One region of the Methylobacterium sp. BI1 genome, then DNA from elsewhere that is predicted to be linked to it. Evidence: predicted binding sites of a transcription regulator. Region 1 holds the regulator's gene; the other holds the start of a gene.
The links. Region 1 encodes PhoB, which activates phosphate uptake and scavenging genes when phosphate is short. Its sites were predicted from a motif close to TGTCATNNANCTGTCAT; they were not measured.

Region 1 (6,628 bases):
ACGCCATCGGCTACGTCGAGTCGGCCTACGCCAAGCAGAACAAGCTGAGCTACGCCCTGATCCAGAACAAGGCCGGCAAGTTCCCGCAGCCCGACGACAAGGCCTTTCAGGCCGCGGCCGCCAGCGCCGACTGGAAAGCCGCCCCCGGCTTCGGCATCTCGCTGACCAACGAGGCCGGCGAGGGCGCCTGGCCGATCACCGCCGCCACCTTCATCCTGGTCCACAAGGACCCGGCCGACGCGGCCCGCACCGCCGAGGTGCTGAAGTTCTTCGACTGGGCCTACAAGAACGGCGACAAGCTCGCCACCGAGCTCGACTACGTGCCGCTGCCCGACACCGTCGTCAGCCAGATCCACGACGCGTGGAAGGAGATCAAGGGCAAGGACGGCAAGCCCGTCTTCGGCATGTGAGCGGCGGCCGCGCGGGCTCCGGCCCGCGTGCCCTGACCGTGACAGACGGGCCCGGCGTCGCGACGCCGGGCTCCCCCTTCGCCACGCCCTACCGCCACCCCCCTGTCAACGATCCGGTGATCCCCCCTCGCGCCGACGACCGGCGCAGGGTAGGACGCCGCCCGGTGAAGAGAAGACACTCGGATGGCCGCCTTGACTGATCAGATCGCCCTGACGCGGGACCGCGCCTCGGCCCGCAAGACGCCCGGCGGCCTCGGCGACAGCCTGTTCCGCGCGGCCTCCTACGGGGCGGCGTTCCTGGTGCTCCTGGTCCTCGCCGGCATCCTGGCCTCCATCGCGTACGGAGCCTGGCCGGCCTTCCAGGAATTCGGCTTCGGCTTCATCACCTCCAGCGTCTGGAATATCGGGCAGGAGCAGTATGGCGGCCTCGTGGCCATCGTGGGGACCCTGACCTCGGCGGTCCTGGCCCTGCTGATCGGCGTGCCGCTCTCGCTGGGCATCGCCGTCTACCTGACGCAGCTCTGCCCCGGCTGGGCCCGCAAGCCCGTCTCGATGACCATCGAGCTCCTCGCCTCGGTGCCGAGCATCATCTACGGCATGTGGGGCCTGTTCGTGTTCGCCCCGCTCTTCGCCCGCTTCGTGCAGGTGCCGGTGTCGAACCTGGTCGAGGGCATGCCGATCGTCGGCACCCTATTCTACGCCCGCGTCCCCTCGGGCGTCGGCATCCTCACCGCCGGCATCATCCTGGCCATCATGATCGTGCCCTTCGTGGCCTCGATCACCCGCGACATGCTCGATCAGATCCCGACCGTCCTGCGGGAGAGCGCCTACGGCATCGGCTGCACCACCTGGGAGGTGGTGCGCTACGTGCTGGTCCCCCAGGCCTCGGTCTCCATCATCGGCGCCATCATGCTGGGCCTCGGCCGGGCCCTGGGCGAGACCATGGCGGTGACCTTCGTCATCGGCAACGCCAACCGCCTCTCGGGCTCGGTCTTCGACCCGGGCTCCACCATCGCGTCCCGCATCGCCAACGAGTTCAACGAGGCCGACGGCCTGCAGCTGAACTCCCTGATGGCGCTCGGCTGCATCCTCTTCGTCATCACCTTCTTCGTCCTGATCATCGCGCGCATCCTCACCCGCCGCGCGAAGGTCGCCTGAGGCCAGCCTCACCGAGTCGTCAGGAGCCGCATCATGGACGCCGCGAACCCCCTCGCCACCACCGCCGCCCCGGCCCGGGTCAGCCGGGTCCGCCCCGGCCGCCGGATCGCCGACAAGACCCTGATCCTGGCCAGCACGATCGCCACGCTGGTGGGGATCGTCGTGCTCGGCTCGATCCTGTTCATGCTGGTGATCGAGGGCATCAAGGGCTTCTCGCCGACCCTGTTCACCGCCCCGACGCCGGGTCCCGGCTCCGAGGGCGGCGGCATCGCCAACGCGATCCTCGGCAGCCTGGTGATGACCCTCCTGGCCATCCTGGTGGCGACGCCCGTCGGCGTGATGGCGGGGACCTTCCTGGCCGAGTACGGCCGCAACTCGAAGATCGCCGACGTCATCCGCTTCCTCAACGACATCCTGCTCTCGGCGCCCTCGATCCTCATCGGCCTGTTCGTCTACACGCTGATGGTCCGGCCCATGGGCTCCTACTCGGGCTGGGCCGGCGCGGTGGCGCTTGCCATCATCGCGACGCCGGTGATCGTGCGCACCACCGAGGACATGCTGCGCCTCGTGCCCTCGACCCTGCGCGAGGCCGGCGCGGCGCTGGGCGCGCCGCCCTCCATCGTCATCAAGAGCATCACCTGGCGCGGCGCCAGCGCCGGCATCGTCACCGGCATCATCCTGGCGCTGGCCCGCATCGCCGGCGAGACGGCGCCGCTGCTCTTCACCGCGCTCAACAACAACAGCTGGTTCGCGCCCAACCTGATGGGGGGCGTGCCGAACCTGCCGGTGATGATCTACCAGTTCGCCCTCTCGCCCTATCCGAACTGGCAGCAGCTCGCCTGGGCCGGCGCCCTCCTCATCACCGTCACGATCCTCGCCCTCTCGATCGTGGCCCGCTTCGTCATCAAGACCGAGCGGTCGCGCTGACCACCGGCGCGCCGCCTGTCCCCGCTCTTTCGACCGATAGGATCTTGAACCGATGAACGCCGCCCCCGGGATCACGTCCGCGCAGCTCACCGGACGCCACAAGGCTGACGAGTCCTCACCGGTCCGCATCGCCGTCAAGGACCTGAACTTCTACTACGGCAGCTTCCACGGCCTGAAGTCGGTCAACCTCAACTTCCACGACCGCCAGGTCACGGCGCTGATCGGACCGTCGGGCTGCGGGAAGTCCACCCTGCTGCGCACCTTCAACCGGATCTACAGCCTGTATCCGGACCAGCGCGCGGAAGGGGAGATCCTCCTCGACGGCCAGAACGTGCTGGATTCCAAGGTCGACCTCAACGAGCTGCGCTCGCGCATCGGCATGGTGTTCCAGAAGCCGACCCCGTTCCCGATGTCGATCTACGACAACGTCGCCTTCGGCCTGCGCCTCTACGAGAAGCTGCCCAAGGCCGACCTCGACATGCGCGTCGAGGAATCCCTGCGCAAGGCCGCCCTCTGGGACGAGGTGAAGGACAAGCTCAAGCAGTCCGGCATGGGTCTCTCGGGCGGCCAGCAGCAGCGCCTCTGCATCGCCCGCACGGTGGCCCAGCGCCCCGAGGTGATCCTGTTCGACGAGCCGACCTCGGCCCTCGACCCGATCTCCACCGGCCGCATCGAGGAGCTGATCGAGCAGCTGCGTTCAGAATTCACCATCGTCATCGTCACGCACAACATGCAGCAGGCGGCCCGCATCTCGCAGTTCACCGCGTTCATGTATCTCGGCGAGCTGGTGGAATTCGGCCCCACGACGCGCATCTTCATGAATCCGGAGAAGCGCCAGACGCAGGACTACATCACTGGCCGCTTCGGCTGATCCTCCGTCGGCCGATCCCGGCCCGCGCCCCCCATCACCGCCAGGGCGGGCCCCGGACAGTCGGGCCCGATCGAGGAGCGAGACCCATGCCCGACCACATCGTCAAATCCTACGACACGGACCTCGAGGACCTGCGCCGCTCGATCTCCGAGATGGGCGGCATCGCCGAGAAGATGATGACCGAGGCCGGCGAGGCCCTGGTGCGCCGGGACTCGGCCCTGGCCCAGGCCGTGATCGCCGCCGACGCCCGCCTCGACACCCTCCAGCGCGAGATCGAGGAGCGGGCGATCCTGCTCATCGCCCGGCGCCAGCCCCTGGCGATCGACCTGCGCGAGACCGTGACGGCGATCCGCGTCTCGAACGATCTGGAGCGCATCGGCGACCTCGCCAAGAACGTCGCCAAGCGCGTCGTGGCGATCGCCGACCAGATCCAGCCGCAGAAGATCGTCATCGGCGTCCAGCACATGAGCGACCTGGTGCAGGAGCAGCTTAAGGACGTGCTCGACGCCTATGCCAGCCGCGACACCAAGGCGGCCCTCGACGTCTGGGAGCGCGACGACGCCATCGACGCCCTCTACAATTCCCTGTTCCGCGAGCTCCTGACCTACATGATGGAGGATCCGCGCAACATCTCGTTCTGCACGCACCTCCTGTTCGTGGCCAAGAACATCGAGCGCATCGGCGACCACACCACCAACATCGCCGAGACGATCCACTACCTCGTCACCGGCGAGAACCTCCTGGCCGAGCGCGAGCGCCCGAAGAACGACGCCTCCAACTACGCCACCGTGGACATGCCCGGCGCGGCCTGACCCCGTGCCGGACTGATCGAAAGCGCACGATGAGTACGCGTATCCTGATCGTCGAGGACGAGGAGGCCCTGACCCTCCTCCTCCGCTACAACCTCGAGGCCGAGGGGTTCGTCGTCGACTCGGCCGCCCGCGGCGACGAGGCGGACCTGCGCCTGCAGGAACAGGTGCCCGACCTCGTCCTGCTCGACTGGATGCTGCCGGCCCTGTCGGGGATCGAGCTCTGCCGCCGCATCCGCGCCCGGCGCGAGACCGAGCGGCTGCCGGTGATCATGCTCACGGCGCGGGGCGAGGAGGGCGACCGCATCCGCGGCCTCGGCACGGGGGCGGACGACTACATCGTCAAGCCGTTCTCGGTGCCCGAGCTCCTCGCCCGGGTCCGCGCCCTGCTGCGCCGGGCCAAGCCCGCCCACGTCGCCAACCTGCTGGTGGCCGGCGACATCGAGCTCGACCGGGTCAGCCACCGCATCCGCCGGGAGGGCCGCGAGATCCATCTCGGGCCGACCGAGTTCAAGCTCCTCGAGTTCCTGATGCAGAGCCCCGGCCGGGTGTTCTCCCGCGAGCAGCTCCTCGACGGCGTCTGGGGCCACGACGTCTACATCGACGAGCGCACCGTCGACGTCCATGTCGGGCGCCTGCGCAAGGCCCTGAACCGCCCGCGCCAGAGCGACCCGATCCGCACGGTGCGCGGCTCGGGCTACTCCTTCGACGAGATGTTCGAAGCAGAGGCCGAGTAGCCGACCCCGAGGTGGGCCGGCGCGGCGAACCGTCGAGCCCGCCGCCTTACGCGAAGATCATGGTGTCGGTGGGCACGTGGACGGTGAAGGCCTTGCCCTCGTCGACCCAGCCCGGACCGGCGGCGCCGTGGTTGATGCCGTTGGCCTCCTCGGCACTGCCGGCGAAGTGATGCTGGCCGGTCTGGGTGTTGTAGAAGCGCTCCAGGGTCAGGCCGCCGGGGGCGCCCGCATCCGCGTAGGCCTCGAAGGCCACGCCCTCGTACTTGTAGGTCGGCGCGGTCTTCAGGACCTGGTCCCGCTCGGCGACGCTCGTCGTGAAGAAGTGGGCGTTCGAGGCCGTGTCGAAGAACCGGAACACGTCCACGGTGTCGGCGCCCTTGGCCGGGGCCGCCCAGGGGGTGCCCTCGTAGGTGAACCACGGCAGCGTCTTCTCGATCTGCAGCTTCTCGGCCGTGTTCGTGGTGTAGAAGTGATCCCCCGTGTGGGTGTCGTAGAACCGGTAGACCGCCGTGGCGTCGGCCTGCACGACGGGCGCTGCCGGTACGGCCGCCGCGGCGACCACCGGCGCGGACGGGGCGGGGGGCGCGCCGTACAGGGCCTGGATCCCCGCGATGTCGCCGGCCGCGAGGGTCTTGATGCCGGTGTTGAGGATGGCGTTCATCACCTCGGGCTTGGTGTTGTAGTGATCGAGGCCGAGGGCGTGGCCGATCTCGTGCAGCGCCACCAGGGAGAGGTCGACGTTCTGGGTGCTGACCACGCGCCCGCCGGAGACGGCGTGCCAGCCCTCGCCGCTGTCGAAGGTCACCGCCACCGACTGCATGCGCTGGCCGCTATAGGAATAGTTGGCGTAGCCCAGGGTGTTGCCGAGCCCGTCGATCCCCCCGAGGGTGAAGTCGATCTGGGCGCTGGCCGTGGCGGCCACCTGCTGGAACGCGATGTTGGCGGCGGCCGCCCAGGTGGCGAAGGCCGCCTGGATGAGGCTGACGAAGCCCGTGGGAATCGTGCTGTCGACGGCCCAGGTGACGGTACCGCCGCCCGTGCCCGCCGCGCCCGTGCCCCAGCGCGGACCTTCCAGCGCATAATCCCCCATCGACCGCCCTCCCGTCCGTTCGGGCCAGGGTCGGCGGGGGAGGTTACGAAATCCTTACCGCGCCGGCCGTCGCCCGCCCGGACGGCGCGCCCTCAGACGATGCTGCGCACCACGCCGCCATCGACGCGCAGGGCCGCCCCGCTGGTGGCGCTGGCGGCCGGGCTGCAGATGTAGGCGACCATGCTGGCCACCTCCTCGACGGTGGCGAGGCGGCCGATCAGCGAGGTCGGGCGGTGCTCGGCCACGAAGGCCCGGCCGGCGGCGTCGAGGTCGACCGCGCCCCCGGCTCCGCCGTCCTGCCCCTGCGCCATGCTCTTCATGAAGTCGGCGACCCCCTCCGACAGGGTCGGCCCCGGCAGCACGCTGTTCACGGTGACGCCGCTGCCCGACACGGTCTCGGCGAGCCCCCGGGCGACGGCGAGCTGGGCGGTCTTCGTCATCCCGTAATGGACCATTTCCACCGGGATGTTCACGCCGGACTCGCTGGAGATGAAGACCACCCGGCCCCAGCCGCGCTCGACCATGCCGGGGGTGTAGGCCCGCGCCAGGCGCACGCCGCTCATCACGTTGGTGTCGAAGAACCGGTGCCAGTCCTCGTCGGGGATCTCGAAGAACGGCTTCGGCTC
Region 2 (6,628 bases), 820 kb from region 1:
AGATCGCCTCGGCGTCCAGCACCTGTTCGGTGTTGTCGAAGAGCTGGCCGACGCAAGCGCGGTGGAGCTTCAGCTTCAGGCCGCCGATGCCGAGCGCGCCGAACACCTTCTTGCCGTGGCGGTCCTTGCCCTTGTCCATGGCCTCGATGCCGCCGAAGCCGAGCGGCGGCTGGGCGTTGTAATCGGCCACGAACTCGATGCTGGCCTCATCCTTCCAAGCGTCCTCCGGCAGGAGCTCGAGGCCGATCGCGCCGGCCGAGAACACGAGGTTCTGGCCCTTGACGATCTGTGCGCGCGAAGCGGCATCGGGAGTCTCGGCAGCCTTGATGTTCACCTTGAAGCGAGTGTTGATCTGGTCGGCAGCAGCTTGCGCCTTGTCGAGGGAGCGACCGCAGAGGATGACCTCGGCGCCTTCCTGGGCGAGGAGCGCGGCCGAGCGCATGCCCACCGGGCCGGTGCCGGCGAGAACCACGGCCTTCTTGCCCTGGAGCGATCCGGCCGCCTTCTGGACCAAGGCGACGCCGGCGGCTGCCGTGGTGTTCGAGCCGTTGGAATCGAGCATGATCGAGACGCGAAAGGGGCCGAAGAAGCGCTTCTTCACCGCCTCGAACACCGCCTCGCCGGCCGCCATGCTGCCGCCGCCTACGAAGATCGCCGTCGACTTTTTCTCGGAGCCGCCGCGGGTGTAGATCGTACCGTCGACGAGGGCGCCGACATTGTCCGGGGTGACGTTGCCGTAGCCGGTGATGTGATCCGCGCCGCCATCGTAACCGACGACCACGTCGAACACGCTCGGGACGGCGTCGGTGTCGAATTGGAACAGCAGTTTCTTCATTGTCTCTGGATCCCTGTCGGTCCCGCGCTCGGCGCGGCTGGCGTTTGTTGTTCGATCTGGTCGATCGCCGCGGCGATCACGATGCGCGGCGGTGTGGATGGGGCGCGCGGACCCGCGTCACACCACGTTCTGCGGCTTGCCGGCGACGAAGGCCTCGACATTGTCGACGAGCTGATCGGCGAGGATCTGCATCGCCTCCTTGCTGGCCCAGGCCACGTGCGGCGTGACGATGAGGTTCGGCAGGTCGAGCTCGCAGAGAATGTTGCCGTTCTTCGGCGGCTCGGTCATCACCACATCGAAGCCGGCGCCGCCGATGGTACCGGCCTTGAGGGCTTCGGCCAGGGCCTCCTCGTCCACGAGGCCGCCGCGGGCGGTGTTGATGAGGAGCGCATGCTTCTTCATCTTTGCGAGCTGTTCGCGGCCGATCATGTTGCGGGTCTCGGGCGTCAAGGGCGCGTGCAGCGTGATGACGTCGGACTCGGTGAGGATCGTCTCGAAGTCGACGAGACCCTCCTGGGGGAAGACGTCGTAGGCGATGACCTTCATGCCCAAGGCTTCCGCGCGCTTGGCGATCGACTTACCCAGGGCCCCGTAGCCGACGATGCCGAGGGTGGAGCCGGCGATGTCGTGGATCGGGTAGTCGAAGTAGCAGAACTGGGTCGACTTCGCCCAATCGCCCCGGCGCACGGAGTTGGCATAGGGAACGATCGCCCGGCGCAAAGCGAACATCAGGCCGATCACGTGCTCGGGCACGGTGTTGAAGGCGTAGTTGCGGATGTTGACGACGGTGATGCCCTGGGTCTTGGCGGCCTCCTTGTCGACCACGTCGGTGCCGGTGGCGGCCACCGCGATCAGCTTCAGGTCGGGCAGTTGCTTCAGGGTGTCGGCCCGCATCGGGACCTTGTTGATCAGCGCGATCTCGGCACCCTGCAAGCGCTCGACGATCTCCTCCGGCGTCCAGGTCGACTCGTACTCGACATATTCGTGCGGAAAGCTGAATTCACGGACCTTGGCGTCCAGGGACTCGCGGTCGAGGAACACGATCTTCTTCGTCATGGAATCCTCTGGCCGAACCGGCCACGTCACGAATGGACATGCCGCGGATCGGGCACGTCACAGATAAAATGCGTCAGGTGTGCCGGAGCGGGGTCGTCCGCTCCGGCACGGTCGATCAGGCCTTTGCGAGCGGGTTCTCGCGCAGGTAGCTCGACGCGGCGGCGACGCCCGAGCCGGGCTGCACCTTCACCCCATGGTCGAGCATCGCCATCTCGGCGCCCGCGATGGCGCCCAGGAGCGACAGCTCGTTCATGTCACCGACGTGGCCGATGCGGAACACCTTGCCGGCGACCTGGCTCAGACCGGCACCCAGCGCCAGGTTGTAGCGCACGTAGGCGTGCTTGATGATCGCCGCGGCGTCGACGCCCTCCGGCACGAGGATCGCCGTGACGGTGTCGGAGTTCCACTTGGGCTCCTTGGCGCAGGTCTTCAGGCCCCAGGCCGCCACGGCCTGGCGGGTTGCCTCGCCGAGCACGTGGTGGCGGTGATAGACGTTCTCGAGACCTTCCTCGTTGAGGCAGGCGAGCGCCTCGCGCAGGCCGTAGAGCAGCGGCAGCGGCGGGGTGTAGGGGAAGTAGCCGGCCGGGTTCTGCTTCTGGTGGTCGGCCCAGTCGAAGTAGACGTGCGCCAGGCGGTCGTTCTGGCCCGACGAGGTCTCGGCGGCCTTAAGTGCCTTCTGGCTGACGCAGATCACGCCGAGGCCGGCGGGGAGCATCAGGCCCTTCTGAGAGCCGGCGATCGCGCAATCGACCTTCCACTCGTCCATCTTGAACGGCAGCGACCCGATCGAGGAGACGCCGTCCACGAAGAGAAGGGCCGGGTGGCCGGCGGCGTCGATGGCCTTGCGCACGGCGCCGACATCGCTGGTGACGCCGGTGGCGGTCTCGTTGTGGACCACCATGACGGCCTTGATCTCATGGTTCTTGTCGGCGCGCAGGGCCTCGCCGATCCGCTCCGGGTTCGCACCCGTGCCCCACTCCTCGTCCTGGACGATCACTTCGAGGCCGAGGCGCTGGGCCATGTCGATCCAGAGGTGGCTGAACTGGCCGAAGCGGGCGGCCAGCACCTTGTCGCCACGCGACAGGGTGTTCGAGAGCGCCGATTCCCAGATGCCCGTGCCGGAGGCCGGGAACAGGAAGATGGTGCCGTCCTTCGAGCCGTAGACAGCCTTGGTGTCCTCGAAGAGAGGCTTCGTCAGCGCCGGGAAATCCACCGAGCGGTGGTCCTCGGACTGGACCATCATCGCGCGCATCACGCGATCCGGGATGTTCGTCGGGCCCGGGACGAACAGATGGTTCCGGCCGGGACGTCGCGTTGCCGCCATGGTGTTTTCTCCGTTTCTCACGTTAGCGCCCACACGCCCCTGGCGTGCGGCGACAATGATGCGCCGAGGGTTGGGGCGGATCGCACGGAGCGTCCCGGGACGATCCCGAATGCTCCTGGCGACCGCTGGTCAGATGAATCGCGGGACGAAATCGCTCGCGCGCGACGGATGGACAGAGACGAGACCTAAGTCCGTCCGCGCCGAAGGTCTCCCCTCGACGCCCGTCGCCGCGCGCGCCACCGAATACCTCAAGCCTCTTCTCCATGGGCCGGGTCGCGCGACACGCGCTGACCGCTGGGCCGTTTCAGCGTCGTCGTCCCCGGGGACGGCACCCTTAGTTCGCCTCGATGGGCTCCGGTCATGCGTTCTCGAACGCGGCCCGGTGGGGCACCTTGAGCGGGACTATGCCCGGCTTCCTGCCGAAAGGAAAACCCGAAATACTTGGTCTCAAATCAAAATTTTTTTTGTGGAAGAAGAGCTTACGTCGCGGCGCAGAAGGCGCCGGGTCTCGCGGGGCCAACGTCATCAAACTGATACGGGAATCCGGTTTGGCTGCTGACATCGGAGGCTGTCCCGGAGGCGAGCGTGGGCGAAGACACCGAGACGACCCGCGTCCGGACCCTGTTCCTGTCCGACATGCATTTGGGCACCAAGGGCTGCCAGGCCGATCTGCTGCTCGAATTCCTGCGCGATTACGATGCGGACGAGATCTACCTCGTCGGCGACATCGTCGATGGCTGGCAACTCAAGTCGGGCTGGTACTGGCCGCAAAGCCACAACGACGTCGTGCAGAAGCTCATGCGCAAGGTGCGTAAGGGTTCGACGCTTGTCTATGTGCCGGGCAACCATGACGAGTTCCTGCGCGACTATATCGGCATGACCTTCGGTGGGATCGAGATCGCCGACCAGCGCGTGCACGAGGCCGCCGACGGCAAGCGCTACCTCGTCATTCACGGCGACCAGTTCGACATGGTGGTCCGGCATGCCAAGTGGCTGGCTTTCCTGGGAGACGGCGCCTACACCTTCGCCCTCTTCGTGAACACCTACGTCAACACGGCTCGCCGCCGACTCGGCCTCGCCTATTGGTCGCTCTCGGCCTGGGCCAAGCTCAAAGTGAAGAACGCCGTCAACTTCATCGGCAAGTTCGAAGAGCTGCTGAGCGCCGAGGCCAAGCGCGTCGGGGCCGACGGGGTAATCTGCGGCCACATCCACCATGCGGCCAACCGGCAGATCAACGGCCTGAGCTACCTGAACACTGGCGACTGGGTGGAATCCTGCACCGCCATCGTCGAGCACTACGACGGCACCATGGAGGTGTTGCATTATCCAAGCCTGCTGCGGGCCCGCACCGCGCGCGCCGATCTCGTCGGCCGCCCACGGCCCGATGGAGCCCGGGCGGTCGCGTGAGACTTCTCATCGCGACGGATGCCTGGCATCCGCAGGTCAACGGGGTGGTCCGCTCCCTGGAGAACATGGCCGCGGCAGGTGCCGCCTACGGCTTCGACCCAGTGTTCCTGACTCACCAGGACTTCGCGTCCGTTCCCCTGCCGGGCTATCCGGAGATCCGCCTCGCCTACGCCACCAAGCGGCACGTGGCGCGCCTCTGGGACGACCTGCGTCCCACCCACGTCCATATCTCCACGGAAGGGACGGTGGGTTATGCCACGCGGCGCTACTGCCTCGCCCATGGTCGTCCGTTCACCACGAGCTATCACACCCGCTTCCCGGAATACCTGTCCGCCCGGGCCCCCGTGCCGGAAGCCTGGAGCTACGCCTGGCTGCGCCGTTTCCACGGTGCGGCCAACGGCACGATGGTCTCGACCCCCTCCCTGGAGCGCGACCTCGACGCGCGCGGCTTCACCAACCTGATGCGCTGGACGCGGGGCGTCGACACCCAGCTGTTCCGACCCTGCGCACCGAGCGCGCCGGAGCCGGTGGAATTCGCCGGCCTGCCGCGGCCGATCTTCCTCTCCGTCGGACGGCTCGCCGTGGAGAAGAACCTCGCGGCGTTCCTGCGCCTCGACCTGCCCGGCACCAAGGTCATCGTCGGGGACGGCCCGGACCGGGGCCGCCTCGCGGGCATTGCACCGGAGGCCCGGTTCCTCGGCACCCGCACGGGCGCCGCCCTCGCCGCCCTCTATGCAGCCGCCGACGTCTTCGTCTTTCCGAGCCTGACCGACACCTTCGGGATCGTGCTTCTCGAAGCCCTCGCCTGCGGCGTTCCGGTGGCCGCCTATCCGGTTACCGGCCCCCTCGACGTCATCGGCCGCACCGGTGCCGGCGTGCTCGATCGAGACCTGCGTTCCGCCGCCCTCGCCACCCTCGCGATTTCGCGGGAACGCTGCCGCCGAGAAGCCCTGCGCTACACCTGGGCCGAGAGCGCGCGCCAGTTCTACGACAACATCGCCCGCGCCCATGGCAGCACGCCCGCGCGCCTCCGGGCCGCGGCTTCGACGTCGCAAGGCATCGTGGAACTCGGCTGATGCGTGGACCCGTCTAGCCACCCACGCTAGGGGAAACGGATCCGCCCCCTGCCCCGGACCCTGCCCGATGCCGCCCTTCGACCCATGCTTGGCGGAGACCTACCCAGTCGTGATCGGCTGCGACGAGGTCGGGCGCGGCGCCCTCTGCGGCCCGGTGATCGTCGCAGCGGTATGGTTCGCGCCGGCCGCGTTTCCGCCCGAGATCCTGGCGCGCCTCGATGACAGCAAGCGTCTGAAGGCGGCGGAGCGCGAGGCGCTGACGCCGTTGATCCGGGCCCGGGCCCGCGTCGCGGTGGCAGCCGGGTCGCGCGCCCTGGTCGACCGGATCAACGTACGCGCCGCCACCCTCGACGCCATGCGGCGCGCGGTCCTCGCGCTCCACCTCGACGCGCCGGTCTGGGTCGACGGCCGCGATACGGTTCCGGGCCTGACCCTCCCGGGCCACGCCGTGGTGGGGGGCGACCGGCTGGTGCCGCAGATCGCCGCCGCCTCCATCGTGGCCAAGACCCTGCGCGATGCCCTGATGCGGCGGCTGGCCGGCCGCTACCCGGATTACGGCTGGGCGAGCAATGTCGGCTACGGCACGCGCCTCCACCTCGCCGGCCTCGCACGCCGCGGCCGCTCACCCCATCACCGCCTCAGCTTCACGCGCGCCTACGATGTCAGAACAGGCTCAACTGGTCCGTCGGCACCCTGAACAGCTCGGTGCGCAGGCGCCGTCGGACTTCGGGATAGCCGAGGCGCAGCCGGGCCAGTCGCATGCGCTGGCAGATCAGGTCGGCATAGGCGCCGGTACCGGTCATTCGCGTGCCGAAGCTCGCATCATAGGCTTTTCCGCCCCGCGCAGCGCGGACCAGCGACATGACGTGGCGCTGGCGACCGGGGTAGTGCTCGGCGAACCAGTCGTTCACGAGGTCATCGAGCTCGAGC

Region 2: the regulator PhoB is predicted to act here: its motif matches at 3,736-3,752, upstream of AC1MGR_RS19595 (UDP-2,3-diacylglucosamine diphosphatase).

Annotation. Positions count from the first base shown of each region.
Region 1 covers NZ_CM155267.1:4,966,468-4,973,095, reverse strand. Annotated here, with positions in the region: gene pstS (phosphate ABC transporter substrate-binding protein PstS) at 1-410, shown strand, start outside; gene pstC (phosphate ABC transporter permease subunit PstC) at 594-1,568, shown strand; gene pstA (phosphate ABC transporter permease PstA) at 1,602-2,495, shown strand; gene pstB (phosphate ABC transporter ATP-binding protein PstB) at 2,548-3,366, shown strand; gene phoU (phosphate signaling complex protein PhoU) at 3,453-4,178, shown strand; gene phoB (phosphate regulon transcriptional regulator PhoB) at 4,208-4,912, shown strand; gene AC1MGR_RS23550 (matrixin family metalloprotease) at 4,959-6,002, opposite strand; gene AC1MGR_RS23545 (SDR family oxidoreductase) at 6,095-6,628, opposite strand, start outside.
Region 2 covers NZ_CM155267.1:4,141,559-4,148,186, forward strand. Annotated here, with positions in the region: gene AC1MGR_RS19580 (NADP-dependent methylenetetrahydromethanopterin/methylenetetrahydrofolate dehydrogenase) at 1-835, opposite strand, end outside; gene AC1MGR_RS19585 (D-2-hydroxyacid dehydrogenase) at 953-1,891, opposite strand; gene AC1MGR_RS19590 (aminotransferase class V-fold PLP-dependent enzyme) at 2,007-3,215, opposite strand; gene AC1MGR_RS19595 (UDP-2,3-diacylglucosamine diphosphatase) at 3,801-4,622, shown strand; gene AC1MGR_RS19600 (glycosyltransferase family 4 protein) at 4,619-5,698, shown strand; gene AC1MGR_RS19605 (ribonuclease HII) at 5,766-6,395, shown strand; gene AC1MGR_RS19610 (PA0069 family radical SAM protein) at 6,361-6,628, opposite strand, start outside.